Regions from separate parts of the Ponticoccus sp. (in: a-proteobacteria) genome, predicted to be linked through region 1. Evidence: riboswitches for the same ligand, from Rfam matches in the RefSeq annotation. Region 1 holds a riboswitch; the other holds the start of a gene.
What was found. Region 1 has a riboswitch for thiamine pyrophosphate ahead of ACN5KJ_RS09985 (NUDIX hydrolase). Riboswitches for the same ligand answer to the same signal wherever they lie in the genome.
Positions count from the first base shown of each region.

Region 2: another riboswitch for thiamine pyrophosphate. It lies ahead of ACN5KJ_RS08090 (thiamine ABC transporter substrate-binding protein); the one in region 1 lies ahead of ACN5KJ_RS09985 (NUDIX hydrolase).

Region 1 covers NZ_JBLXGL010000004.1:93,476-100,410, reverse strand. Annotated here, with positions in the region: gene ACN5KJ_RS10010 (glycosyltransferase) at 1-784, shown strand, start outside; gene ACN5KJ_RS10005 (NAD-dependent epimerase/dehydratase family protein) at 848-1,861, shown strand; gene ACN5KJ_RS10000 (ABC transporter permease) at 1,866-2,660, shown strand; gene ACN5KJ_RS09995 (ATP-binding cassette domain-containing protein) at 2,657-3,343, shown strand; gene ACN5KJ_RS09990 (hypothetical protein) at 3,340-4,887, shown strand; TPP riboswitch at 5,088-5,223, shown strand; gene ACN5KJ_RS09985 (NUDIX hydrolase) at 5,257-5,721, shown strand; gene thiC (phosphomethylpyrimidine synthase ThiC) at 5,991-6,935, opposite strand, start outside.
Region 2 covers NZ_JBLXGL010000003.1:204,776-211,710, forward strand. Annotated here, with positions in the region: gene ACN5KJ_RS08075 (cytochrome c1) at 1-496, shown strand, start outside; gene ACN5KJ_RS08080 (ATP-binding cassette domain-containing protein) at 834-1,532, opposite strand; gene ACN5KJ_RS08085 (thiamine/thiamine pyrophosphate ABC transporter permease ThiP) at 1,519-3,033, opposite strand; gene ACN5KJ_RS08090 (thiamine ABC transporter substrate-binding protein) at 3,009-3,986, opposite strand; TPP riboswitch at 4,031-4,185, opposite strand; gene aroC (chorismate synthase) at 4,281-5,381, shown strand; gene ACN5KJ_RS08100 (methyl-accepting chemotaxis protein) at 5,522-6,935, opposite strand, start outside.

The DNA of each region.
Region 1 (6,935 bases):
GAACCTGCGCCCGAACTTCTGGCGCCCGGAACTGCCGGTGCTCTACAAGGCGCTGGCGGCCATGCCGCATGTCACCTTCACCGCCAACAGCCAGAAGGCGGCCACCGCCTACGAGGACTGGCTGAACCTTGCCCCCGGCACCGTGCAGGTCATTCCCAATGCCGTGAAGGTCATGCCGCCCGAGGGCGACGACGAGGACCGCGCCGCCTGGTTCGACATCCTCGAACGCTCTGCCCCCTGCACCCGCACCGTGGTCGGGGTCTTCCGCTTCGACGAGAACAAGCGCCCGCTGCGCTGGATCGAGGCCGCCGCCCGCTACCTTGCCAAACGCGACGACACGCGCTTTGTCATGCTGGGGTCCGGCGGGCTGTTTCCCGACGCTCAGGCGAAGATCGCCGAGCTGGGCCTGCAGGACCGCGTCTTCGCGCTGGGGATCCGCAGCAAGGTGGGATTCTACATGCACCGCGCCGACCTGCTGATGCACCTCGCCGCGATGGAGGGCCTGCCCAACGTGCTGATCGAGGCGCAGCTGGTCGGCACCCCGGTTCTGGCCACCCCCGCCGGCGGCACCGACGAGGTGGTGGAACAGGGCGTCACCGGCACCATCCTGTCGGATGCGGAAACCCTGCCCGAAGAGGAACTCGACACCCGTCTGGCCCAGATGCTGGACGACCCGGACCGGCTGGCGCGCTATGGCGCTTTGGCCATGGCGCACTCTATTGATCGCTTCTCGGTCGAGACAATCCTTGACCGGACCGCCGAACTCTTCGAAAATCCGCGCTGACAAGGGCGCAAAGCCCCTCACAACCGGCGCAAAGCCGGCCAGCAAGACGAGCAGGCAGTAGACATGACCACCGTTTTCGTAACCGGCACCGCCGGATTCATCGGCTTTCATCTGGCCCGGCACCTGCTGGACGAGGGCTTTGACGTGGTCGGCTACGACGGCATGACCGACTACTACGACGTCTCGCTGAAAGAGGAACGTCACCGCATCCTTTGCGAGAACCCGCGCTTTCGCTGCGTGATCGGCATGCTGGAGGACATGGAGACCCTGTCGAAGGCCGTCGCCGAGGCCGACCCGCAGGTGATCGTCCACCTCGCCGCGCAGGCGGGCGTGCGCTACAGCCTCGAAAACCCGCGCGCCTATGTGGACAGCAACCTCGTCGGCACCTTCAACCTGATGGAATGCGCGCGCGAACGGGCGGTCGACCACCTGCTGATGGCCTCGACCTCTTCGGTCTACGGCGGCAACACCGAGATGCCCTTCGACGAGACCCAGAAGACCGACCTGCCGCTGACGCTTTACGCCGCCACCAAGAAGGCCAACGAGGCCATGGCGCACAGCTATGCCCACCTGTGGAAGCTGCCGACGACCATGTTCCGCTTCTTCACGGTCTACGGCCCCTACGGGCGGCCCGACCTCGCGCTGTTCAAGTTCGTGCGCGCCGCGCTCGCCGGGGAAAGCATCGATGTCTACAACCACGGCAAGATGTACCGCGATTTCACCTATGTCGGTGACCTCGTGCACGCGATCCGGCTGCTGGTCGACACGCCGCCGCCGCTGGTCGAGGGTCGCGGCGCCCCCATCCCCAAGGACAGCCTGTCGCCGGTGGCGCCCTTCCGCACGTTGAACATCGGCAACGGCGCCTCTGTCGCGCTCTTGGATTTCATCACCGAGACCGAGAAGGCCCTTGGCATGACCATCGAGAAGAACATGATGGAGATGCAGAAGGGCGATGTCCCCGCCACATGGGCCGACACCGACCTTCTGGAGGCGCTGACCGGCTACCGCCCGAACACCCCCGTCGCCAAGGGCATCGGGCAATTCGTCGAGTGGTATCGCGGATACTACAGGATCTGACCGTTTGGCCGAGGCCTTCCATATCGCGCCTCCGGGCGGTCCGGGCCGGGTCCTTGCCCTGCTCGACCGCGAACGGCGGACCCGCTTTGCCGGTGGCGCGCTTGGATACCTCTGGGCCTATATCAACCCGGTGGTCTGGATCGCCCTGATCGTCGGGCTGTTCGTCTACCTCGACCGCCGCCCGCCCATCGACGCGGGGCTGGAGATCTTCGTGGCCACCGGCATCCTGCCCTACGTGGCCTTTCGCCAGACGGTCACCGCGCTATCGCGCATATTGCCCGCCCATCGCCACATGCGCACCCTGCCCGGCGTAGACACCAACACGATCCTCTGGGCAGGCATGCTGCTGGAGGCGATCAACCTCGCGGTCTCGGCCCTGCTGATCTTCGGCGGCGTGACGCTGATCTTCGGCGCCGCCCTGCCCGCCTCGCTGCCCGGCGTGCTCTGGGCCTTTGCGGTGGCCTGGGCACTGGGGGCGGGCGTGGGCCGCTTCACCGCCATCGCGGGCCAGCTGTCGCAGACCTTCGCGCGCACCGTGCCGCTGGCGCTGCGGCCCTTCTTCTGGCTGTCGGGGGTCTTCTACATCGCCGCCGAACTGCCCGCCGGGGTGCGCGACCTGATGTGGTACAGCCCCTTCCTGCATGTGACCGAACTGCTGCGCGAGGGCTATTTCCTCGGCTTCGACAGCCCCATGGCCGATGCCCGCTATCCGCTGCTGATCGGCGCCGGATTCTACCTTGCCTCGCTGCCGCTGGAACGCTTCGCCACGAACCGCCGCCTGCTGCGGGGGATGTCGTGATCGAGGTCCGCGACATGACCCTGATGACGCCGGGCCTGCGGCACCGCCGGGTGATCCTGTCGGGCGCCTCGTTCCGGGTTGCGCCCGGCGACCGGCTGGGCATCCTCGCCGCGCCGGGCAGCGGCAAGAGCACGCTGGCCCGCGTCCTCTCGGGCATCGACCGGCCCGATGGCGGCAGCGTCCGGCGGCAGGGCCGCGTCAGCTGGCCCATCGGCTTCGCGGGCTTCCTGCACCCGGAACTGACCGTCGCCGAGAACCTCGCGACCCTGGCCCGCCTCGTCGGCCTGTCCGCGCGCGACGTGACCGGCTTCTGCACCGAATTCACCGGCATCGCCGGTCTGGCCGGGCGGCGCATGAAGACGCTGACGCCGACGCAACGCGCGACGCTGGCCTATGCCTGCGCGCTCTGCGTGCCCGGCCCCGCGACATGGATCGCCGACGAGGTGATCTCGGTCGGAGAGCCGCACCACCGCAGGCTTTGCGACCGGATCCTTGCCGAGCGGCTGGACGAGGGCGCGCTGGTCTTTCTGTCGCGCAACGCGCGCCAGCTGAAGATCTGGTGCGACCGTTTCATGGTGCTGATCGCGGGACGGCTGGTGCCCTGCGACGATCTCGACGTGGCGCAGCAGGCGCTGGAACTCGAAGCCGCCAGCCGACTGGCAGAAGGACGAGGTGCGGCATGACACAAACGGCCAAGACCGACGAGGACCGCATCGCGGCATGGCGCGAACAACGCGCCGCCATCGCCGCCGCCGACAAGGCCGCCCGGCTGGGCCACTCCGCCACGGCAGAGGACGCCCCCCGCCCGGCACCCGCACCGCAGGACGCCGGGGCGCCAGAGGCCGAACGCGCCGCCCCCCCGGACAGCGCAACGGACAATGCGCCCGCCGGGCCGGAAGAGACGGCGCAGGCCCCGGCGCCCGACGCGACCAAAGCGGAGCGGAACACCGCGCCCGCCGCGCCCGCCGCGCCCGCCGCGCCCGAAGCCTCAGCCGCCAAGGCACCTGCCGCAAGCGCCGACTCCGTGAATGCACCGGGCGCAAGGACCGCCCCCGCCCCGGCAGCACCCGAGGCGCAGGCCTTCCTCGATGCCGCCCGGGCCGGGACGGCCCGGACCCTCCCGCCAGAGCCACGCGGCCCCCGGTTCCGTCTTCTCGGCGCGCTTGCCCTGCTGCCGGTCCTGCTGACCGGGCTCTATCTTGGCGTCATCGCCACACCGCTTTACGAGGCGCGCTCGGTCATCGCCATCACCCGCCCGGGCGACGCGGGCAACAGCGTGCAGGCGGGCCTTCTGGGCGGCGAGAAGCCGGTCAACCTGCAAGACGTCTTCCGCGCCGCCACCTTCATCAAGAGCCGCGCCCTGATGCAGGATCTCGAAGCGCAGACCGGCTTTGTCACCGAGGTCAGCGGCCCCGCCGTCGACCCGCTGCGCCGCCTGCGCGACATCCCCGCCCTGTCGATCACCCGGCACGGGCGTTTCGACCGCTACGTGGAAACCTCGGTCGACGTGCAAAGCGGGCTGCTGACGCTTTATGTCCGCGCCCCCGACCCGGACCGCGCCATCGCCGTCTCCGAGGCGGTGCTGACCAGCGCCGAAGCGCAGGTCGCGCGGCTGGGTCAGGCGCTGTTCGACCAGCGCCGCGCCGATGCCGCCCTGATGCGCGAAAGCGCAGAGGCACAGGTGCGCGAGGCACAGGCCCGGCTTCTGACCCTGCAAATGCGCTATCAGGACGTCGATCCGCGCCAGCGGGTCGAGAACATCTACGCCCGCATCCGGGGGCTGGAGGAAGAGGCCTACCGCACAAGGACCGAGATCCAGAAGGCGCAGATCGCCGGGGTCGGCGAGAACCGCCAGACCGCCAATCTGGAGGCCCTGGCCCTGCAGTTGGACGCCCAGATCCGCACAGAGCGCGAGCAGCTGGTGGCACCGGAAGGCACCTCGGCGACGCCCCTGAACACCATGCTGGCGGAATACGACGACGCGGCGCTGGAACTGGAGCTGGCGCGCGAAGCGGTCCGCGAGGCGATCGAGGCCGAGATCGCCGCCAACCGCGAAGCCGCGCTGAACCGCAGCATCTTCCAGGTGGTCGTGCAGCCGGACACGGACGACATTCCGGCCTATCCCCGCAGCTTCGGCACGATCCTCACGGTTCTGATCGCCAGCATCGGCCTGCTGGCGGTGATCCTGTCGGGCCGTGGCGCCACAGCGGGCGCGCGGCGGCCCTGACGCGCTCCGCCTGGCCCTGCCGGGGCCATGCAACGCGGGACCGGCGCGCTTGCAGTCCGCCCCCCGTCCATCCCGGGCGCCGTCCCCGGCGCGCTTGGCCAAACGGCCCTTGCAAGACCTGCGGCAACTGCCCCTCGGGCCTCCGCCCCGACCCGGGCGGCGCGGGTGGCGTTGAACTCGGGCAGCAACCTGATAGGCTGAAGGCCACCCAGGGGTGTCCCGACAAGGGGCTGAGATATCGCTGGCGCTTCGGTCGCAGGGTCGTTGGGCAGCGCGGTGACCCTTTGAACCTGATCCGGATCATGCCGGCGAAGGGACAGGATCGCACCGCCCTCTTGCCCTTGCCGGCCCCAGAATGACGAGGCCGCCTTGCCCGCACCATCGACAGCCCCACGCCCGATTGCGGCGACCATCGCCGCCGTCATCCGCGACAGGCAGGTGCTTCTGGTGCGCCGCGCAAACCCGCCCGACGCGGGGCTCTGGGGCTTCCCGGGCGGAAAGATCGATCAGGGCGAAACCCTGTTCGAGGCCGCGATCCGGGAACTGGCCGAGGAAACCGGCGTCGCCGCCGAACCGCTGCGCGTGGTCACCGCCGTCGATGCCTTCGACCGCGACGAGACAGGCGCCCTGCGCCGGCACTTCATCCTGATCGCCGTGCTGTGCCGCTGGACCGCCGGAGAGCCGGTTGCGGCGGACGACGCGCTGGACGCGCGATGGGTTGATCTGGATGCGCTGCAAGACACCGGCCTCGCCCTCAGCCTCGACGTGGCCGAGGTCGCGGAACAGGCCGCCGCGCTGATGTCGCGGATGCCGTCCGGATCGCCAAAACCCTGACCGTCGCGGGCACCGGCCCCGCAACCGGCCGCGCCCGAGAGCACCCGCCTGACCGCGTCACGCCCGCCAGAGACGGGACACCCGGGGCCCTGCCCCGGATGCCGGTCGTGCGCTTTGCCTGCCCCAGCACCCGGGCGTCTGGCCGCGCACGGGTCCGACACCGCGAGGCGCCCGCGACCCCCAGAACAGGGGCCGCGGAGTTCCCGGCCACGGCACTGGCGATGCAGGGCGTGACGCAGAGGACCGTCAAGGGCCCTCCGCTGTCCGGCTCAGGCCTTGTCCTCCACCGGCAGATACAGCCTGCCGCCCTCGCGGAACTTCTCGGCCATGCGCGCCATGCCGTCCTTCTGCGCCTCGGCGCGGATGTCGTGGCTGATCCGCATCGAGCAGAACTTCGGCCCGCACATGGAACAGAAATGCGCGACCTTGTGGGCCTCTTTCGGCAGGGTCTCGTCATGCATGGACCGCGCGGTTTCGGGATCGAGCGAGAGGTTGAACTGATCCTCCCAGCGGAACTCGAACCGCGCGCGGCTCAGGGCATCGTCGCGGATCTGCGCCGCCGGGTGGCCCTTGGCCAGATCCGCCGCATGGGCCGCGATCTTGTAGGTGATGACGCCCACCTTCACATCGTCCCGGTCGGGCAGCCCGAGGTGCTCCTTGGGCGTCACGTAACACAGCATCGCCGTGCCGAACCAGCCGATCATCGCCGCGCCAATGCCGCTGGTGATATGGTCGTAGCCCGGCGCGATATCGGTGGTCAGCGGCCCAAGCGTGTAAAAGGGCGCCTCGCCGCAGACCTGCAACTGCTTGTCCATATTGGCCTTGATCTTGTGCATGGGCACATGGCCCGGTCCCTCGATCATCACCTGACAGTCCTTCGCCCAAGCGATCTGCGTCAGCTCGCCCAGCGTCTCCAGCTCGGCAAACTGCGCCGCGTCATTGGCATCCGCGATGGAGCCGGGGCGCAGCCCGTCGCCAAGGCTGAACGACACGTCATAGGCGCGCGCGATCTCGCAGATCTCGTCGAAATGTTCATAGAGGAAGCTCTCGCGGTGATGGTGCAGGCACCATTTGGCCATGATCGAGCCGCCGCGCGACACGATGCCCGTCACCCGGTTCACCGTCATCGGGATCATGTGCAAGCGGACCCCCGCGTGGATGGTGAAGTAATCCACCCCCTGCTCGGCCTGTTCGATCAGCGTGTCGCGGAAGAC
Region 2 (6,935 bases), on a different contig from region 1:
CGACGAGCTGGACGATTTCCGCACGGCGGTTCCGACCGACCACTTCCCGGAAAACAACGGCGTCGGCGCACCGGACCTGTCGATGATGGCCAAGGCGCGTGCGGGCTTCCACGGCCCCTACGGCACCGGCCTCAGCCAGCTGTTCAACGGCATGGGCGGCGCGGAATACATCGCCTCGCTGCTGACCGGCTACACCGGCGAGACCAAGACCGAGGCAGGCGCAACGCTCTACGAGAACACCGCCTTCCCGGGCGGCTGGATCTCGATGGCGCCGCCGCTGGCGGGCGAGGACGTCGACTTTGACGACGGCCACGCCAACGACCTGCACCACGAGTCCGCCGACCTTGCGGCCTTCCTGATGTGGACCGCCGAACCCAAGATGATGGAGCGCAAGCAGGCCGGTTTCGTCGGCGTGTTCTTCCTCGTCGTCCTGTCGGTGCTGCTGTACCTCGTCAACAAGCGCCTCTGGTACCCGATCAAACACCGCAAGGACTAAGGTCCGCTGCTTCGAAACAGGAAAAGCCCCGCCAATCCGGCGGGGCTTTTTCGTGTTCGGGTCTGTTGGGGGGCGTGCCGGTGGGTCCTGCCCTGCGGCACCTGGCGGTCCGGCCTCGCTGGTCCTTCCCTGCTGGTCGGACCCTGCCTCTCTCACCCTGCCGGTCGGGCCGCACCGGCCCTGCCCCCTTGGTCCGATCTTGCGCCAGTCACCCTGCTGGGCGGTTTCACCCGGACGTCCGGTCCTGCCGGGCGGGCCTGTCGGCCCCGCTCGGTTGAGCGGAGCCTGCCGCTCTCATCCTGTCCGCCGCCCCTGCCGGACAAAGCGCAATGGCGGACTACTGGCCCAGATAGGCGCGGAAGGCCTCTGGCGGGTTGTCGAAGAAGGCCCCGGTCTTCACCGGCGGATGCGCCCTGCCCCCGGCCACCAGCACCACCGCGCGGGCAAAGGCGCGGGCGTCCTCGGGGTCATGGGTGACCATCAGGGTCAGCGCGCCCAGTGCCTCGGCCACCTCCTGCACCAGCGCCAGCATCTCGCGCTTCATCCCCGGCCCCAGCGCCGCGAAGGGTTCGTCCAGCAGCAGGATGGGCCGCGCCATCAGCAGCACCCGCGCCAGCGCCGCGCGGCTTTGCTGGCCACCGGACAGCGTCCCCGGCAGGCGATCGGCCATGCCCTCCAGCCCGACGCGCCTCAGCGCGCCCGTGACACGCTCGCGCTCTTCGGCGCCGGGGCGGCGGCCATCGGGGCGCAGCGCCAGCGTCAGGTTGCGCAAAAGGCTCAGGTGCGGAAAGAGGTTGCCGTCCTGAAACAGGATAGAGACCGGCCGCGCCTCGGGCGGGGTGCGGGTCAGGTCGCGGCCTTCCCATGTCATGCGGCCCGAGACCGGCGCCCGGAACCCGGCGATCCCGTCCAGCAGGGTCGACTTGCCCGCCCCCGACGGCCCCAGTACGGCCACGCGCGCGCCGGGGGCCAGCGCCAGATCCGCGCTCAGGTCGCCCCGGTCCATGGGCAGGCGGATGTCCTCAAGTCTCAGCACCGACGCGCCCTCCCCTGTCGAAGATCCAGAACAGCCCGAGGCTGAACATCAGCAGCAGCAGCGCCGCACCCGCCGCCGCCTCCATCCGGTAGGACCCCATCAGCCGGTAGACCTGCAAGGGCAGCGTCGCCCGGTCCGGGTCCGCAAACAGCGCGATCACGCCAAGGTCTCCCATCGCCAGCGCCGCCGTCAGCCCGGCGGCAAAGCCCAGCGGGCGGCGCAGGCGCGGCATCCAGACCAGCCGCAACCACGCCAGCGGTGTCATCCGCAGGCTGGCCCTGAGGCGGCCATAGTCGCGCGCCACCGCTTCGGCCTCTGGCGTCAGGATGCGCAGGGCGAAGGGCAGCGCCATCAGCGCGTTGATCAGCCCCGTGACGGGCAGCGCCATGGAGAAGGGGTTGACATAGGGCCGCAGCATCAGGAACAGCCCCGTGCCCAGCACCAGCGGCGAGATGGCAATCGAGGAAAGCGCCCACAACTCGCCCCGGCGCGTCGCCAGCGGCAAGGCCCAGAGCAGGCACAGCGCGGTCGAACCCAGCGCCAGCATCAGCGAATGTCCCGCCGCGCGCCATGTGTCGGGGCCAAGCTGGGCCAGCCCCGGCAGCCCGCGCAGCACGACCGTGGCCAGCGGCACCAGCAGGAAGGCCGCCGCGAGGATCAGCCAACCCGCGTCCCACGCCCGAGTGCCAAGCCCCCCCGCCGACAGCGGCAGGGGCCGGTCCAGCCCGGTTCCGAAACCCGTCCCGCGGCTGGCTTTCAGCGCCAGCACACCCGCGCCCAGCCCCAGCGCCAGTTGCACCAATGCCAGCGCCGCCGCGCGCCCAAGGTCGAAGTCGAAGCGCATGGACTGGTAGATCGCCAGTTCCACCGTCGTGGCGCGCGGCCCCCCGCCCAGCGTCAGCGCCACGGCAAAGGAGGTCAGGCAGATCACGAAGATCACCGCGAAGGCCCCCGGCGCGACCCGGCGGATCATCGGCCAGTCCAGCACCCGCGCCCGCGCGCGCGGCCCAAGGCCCAGCGAGGCGGCCAGCCGGAACCGCTCTGACGGGATCGCCAGCCAGCCCTGCAACAGCATGCGCGTCGCCAGCGGCAGGTTGAAAAAGACATGCGCCAGAACGACGCCATGCAGCCCGTAGACGTCGAAGACCGGCAGGCCCAGCGTCGAAAGCACGCCGTTCACCAGCCCGTTGCGCCCGAAGACCGCGATCAGCCCCATGACCGCGACGATCACCGGCAGGATGAAGGGCGCGCCCATCAGCGCCACCAGCAGCCCGCGCCCCGGAAAACGCTGGCGGGCAAAGGCCTTGGCCACCGGCACCGCCAGCGCGACAGAGAGCCCGGCGGAGAGCACCGCCTGCACCAGCGTGAAGCGCAACGCCAGCCAGTCGCCGGGGCCAAGCGCGCCCAGCCCCCCGGCGCGCCAGAGCACCAGCGCGATCGGCCCCAGCGTCAGCGCCGCAAGGGCCGCGCCCGCGACTACTGCGAAAGACCGGCGCGCCATGCCTCGATGGCCTCGTCCCGCAGGTCCGCCGCCTCGTCCTCGGAGTAGAACAGCACCTTTTCCGGCAGGTCGAGCTGCTGGAAACCCTCGGGCCACTTGTCCCTTGGCAGGGCCGCGGGGATCGACCAGTTGCCGGTCGCGATCATCGACTGGAAGTCCTCGGACAAGATGAAGTCCATGAACTGCTGCGCCAGTTCGGGCTGGTCGGTGCCTGCAACCTTGGCGGCCAGCTCGACCATGAAGTAGTGGCCCTCGGGGAAGATCGCCGCCTTCTTGGTAGTGTCCTCCTCGGCGATGATGTGGTAGGCGGGCGACGTCGTGTAGGACAGCACCATGTCCGCCTCGCCGTCGGTGAACAGACCGTAGCTTTCCGACCAGCCCTTTGTCACCGTGACGATCTTCGGTGCCAGCTTCTCCCACGCGGCCTGCGCCCCGTCGCCGTAGACCGACTGCACCCAGAGCACCAGCGCAAGGCCGGAGATCGAGGTGCGCGGGTCCTGGATCACCAGCCGCAGATCGTCGGGCGCGTTCAGAAGCGCGTCGAAAGAGGCGGGCGGCTGGGTCAGCTCAGCGTTGTAGACAAAAGCCGTGTGGCCGTAGTTGAACGGCAGGAAGACGTCGTCGGTCCAATCAATGGGCAGGCTCAGCGCCGAAAGGTCCACCCCGTGCGGCGTGAAAAGGCCGCTTTCGCGGGCCTGCTTGGTCACGTCGGTGTTCAGGCCAAAGACCACGTCGGCCTCTGTCCGCTCGCCCTCCAGCATCAGCCGGGGCAAGAGGTCGCCGGGCTTGAATTGCAGGTCGCAGCCGCATTGCGCCTCGAAGAGCTCCTCGATGCGCGGGCCGGGGCCCCATTCGGACACGACGTAGTCGCCCGCATAGACGGTCAGGACATTGTCTTGCGCCAGTGCGCCCGTGGCAAGAAACAGTCCCGCGGCAAATATCGGTGCCTTCATGGCATCCTCCAGATTTGCGGCGAGAGGGATCAGCTTGGCCGCTGTCGCGCGGCGCTCACCTTCCCTCCGCCGGTGTTAACCGGTTCAGGTTCAACGGGTTGATGCGCTTACGCAAATCTCAGGCAGGTCTTGCTTGGCCAGACCGGCGGAACGGACCCGCCGGGTCGAGGCCGGCGCCCTGCCACCCCGAGGTAAGCGGCACCCTAGGGCTGGGGCAGGACAGTGGCAAGCCGGAAACCCCTTGAGGCGCGGCACGACGCGCGGTAACCCCTGCCCGATCAAGGGGAGCCCGCCATGAGCCTGAACACCTTCGGACATCTGTTTCGCGTCACCACATGGGGCGAAAGCCACGGTCCCGCGCTGGGGGCAACGGTGGACGGCGTGCCGCCGGGCGTGGCGATCGACGAGGCGCAGATCCAGCAATGGCTGGACAAGCGCAAGCCGGGGCAGAACAAGTTCACCACGCAGCGGCGGGAACCCGATGCGGTGAAGATCCTGTCAGGCGTGTTCGAGGGGAGGACCACCGGCACCTCGGTCCAGCTGATGATCGAGAACACCGACCAGCGGTCCAAGGACTATGGCGACATCGCCCAGAAGTTCCGGCCCGGCCATGCCGACATCACCTATTTCCAGAAATACGGGCTGCGAGACTATCGCGGCGGCGGGCGCTCTTCGGCGCGCGAGACGGCGGCGCGGGTCGCCGCGGGCGGGCTTGCCCGCGCGGCGCTGGCGCATCTGGCGCCGGGGATCGAGGTGCAGGGCTACATGGTGCAGATGGGACCGAAGGCCATCGACCGCAGCCGCTTTGACCGCGCCCAGATCGACCAGAACCCCTTCTGGACGCCGGATGCCGTGGCTGCCGAGGACTGGGCCGCGTATCTCGACCAGTTGCGCAAGGACGGGAATTCGGTCGGGGCCGTGATCGAGGTCGTGGCGCGCGGCGTGCCCGCAGGCCTTGGTGCGCCGGTCTACGGCAAGCTGGATACCGATATCGCCGCCGCGATGATGTCGATCAACGCCGTCAAGGCGGTCGAGATCGGCGACGGCTTCGCCTCGGCCACCCTGACAGGCGTCGAGAACGCCGACGAGATCGCCATGGGCCCCGATGGCCCGGTCTACAGCTCGAACCACGCGGGCGGCATCCTTGGCGGCATCTCGACCGGGCAGGAAATCGTCTGCCGCTTTGCCGTCAAACCGACCTCGTCGATCCTGACCCCGCGCAAGACCATCACCGTGGCGGGCGAAGAGACCGAGATCGTCACCAAGGGCCGCCACGACCCCTGCGTCGGCATCCGCGCCGTCCCGGTCGGAGAGGCGATGATGGCCTGCGTGATCCTCGACCACCTGCTGTTGCACCGTGGTCAGGTCGGCGATGCAGGCGGCGTGATCGGCTGACGCACCGGGCCTTCGGCAAAAGCGCCTGCCCCCTTCGGCACCTTCCAACCCCTCGGGGGGCTGCCTGTGTCCGCGTCAACCCGGGGCCTTCAACACCACCGGGCCAGCACGTCAGCGGCGCTGGCCACAGACCGGCTGCGCTAGAACTCGTCCCAGACCGGCCCATCCTGCCCCACCGCCCGCCGGGGCATCGGCGGATCGGGCGGCCCTGCGTCGGGCCATGCCGTGCCGGACAGCGTCGCCTCCTCGATCTGCATCGGCTCGGGGGCGGGTTCCTCGCCTTCCCAGCTGCCATGCAAGAGCCTTCCGCGCTCGGCCGCCGGGATGGTTTCGGCGGCGGGGCTGCGCCCGGCGCCGAAGGCCTCCAGCAGGTCCGTCAGGCGGGTCGCCTCGGCGCTGAGCTGCCGGCTTGACGTGCTGGCCTGCGTGACCATCGCCGCGTTCTGCTGGGTGACCTTGTCCAGTTCCGCCACGCCGACGTTGATTTCCCTGACCCCGGCGGCCTGAGACAGCGCCGATGCGGCGATGTCAGAGACCATTTCGGACACGCCGCTGACGCTTTCGACGATGGCGCTCAACCGTTCCCCGGTTTGCCTGACAAGGTCCTCGCCGTCCTCAACCTGCCGCGTGCTGCCGTAGACAAGGTCCTTGATCTCTGTCGCGGAGGCGGCGGCCCGTTGCGCCAGCCCCCGCACTTCCGAGGCGACGACCGCAAAGCCCTTGCCGGATTCACCCGCGCGCGCCGCCTCCACCCCCGCATTGAGCGCCAGCAGGTTGGTCTGGAAGGCGATGTCGTCGATGACGTCGATGATCTGGGTGATCTGCTCGGAGCTTTTCGCGATAGAGGCCATGGCCGAAGTCGCCCGCTCCATGATCTCGCGCCCCTCTTCGGCGCGGCGACGCCCGTCGGAAACCGCCTCGTCCGCGGATTTCGCCCGCGCCGCCGCTGCCTGCACGCTTTCGGACAGCTCGTCCAGCGCGGCGGCGGATTGCTCCAGCGTCGCGGCCTGTGTCTCGGCCCGGCGCGACATGTCGGATGCCATGCCGGACAGGTCTGCGGCGCTGGTCTCGACCGTCTCGGCACTGCCGCGCAACGAGGATACGAGGCCCTGAAGCGCCTCTGCCAGCGCGTTGAAATCATGGCAGAGCTTTGCATAGCTCTCGCCCAGGTCCCCCCAGTCCCCCGCCTGGATGCGGTGTGAAAGATCGCCGGATTTCAGCTGGCTCATGGCCAGCCCGAGGGCCTGGAAGAGATCGACCCGCAGGCCGTTTTCCCGTTTCGCGCGGGCCTCTGCCGCGTCGGCGGCGGCAAGCTGATCGCGCAGCGCCGCAACCCGGCTGGCGATCTGGCCGACCTCGTCGCGCCGTTGCGTGCCGGTGATCTCCACGGCGAAATCCCGTTCCGCCAGCCGCGAAACGGCCTCCGCGACAGCGCGGACCGGACGCGACAGCAGCCCCCCCGCGACATAGGCCAGCCCCAGCGCCAGAAGGATCGAGCCGATGTAGACGCCCCCGAGGATCAGGTCTGCCCGCTGGCCCTTGGCCTGCGCCTGG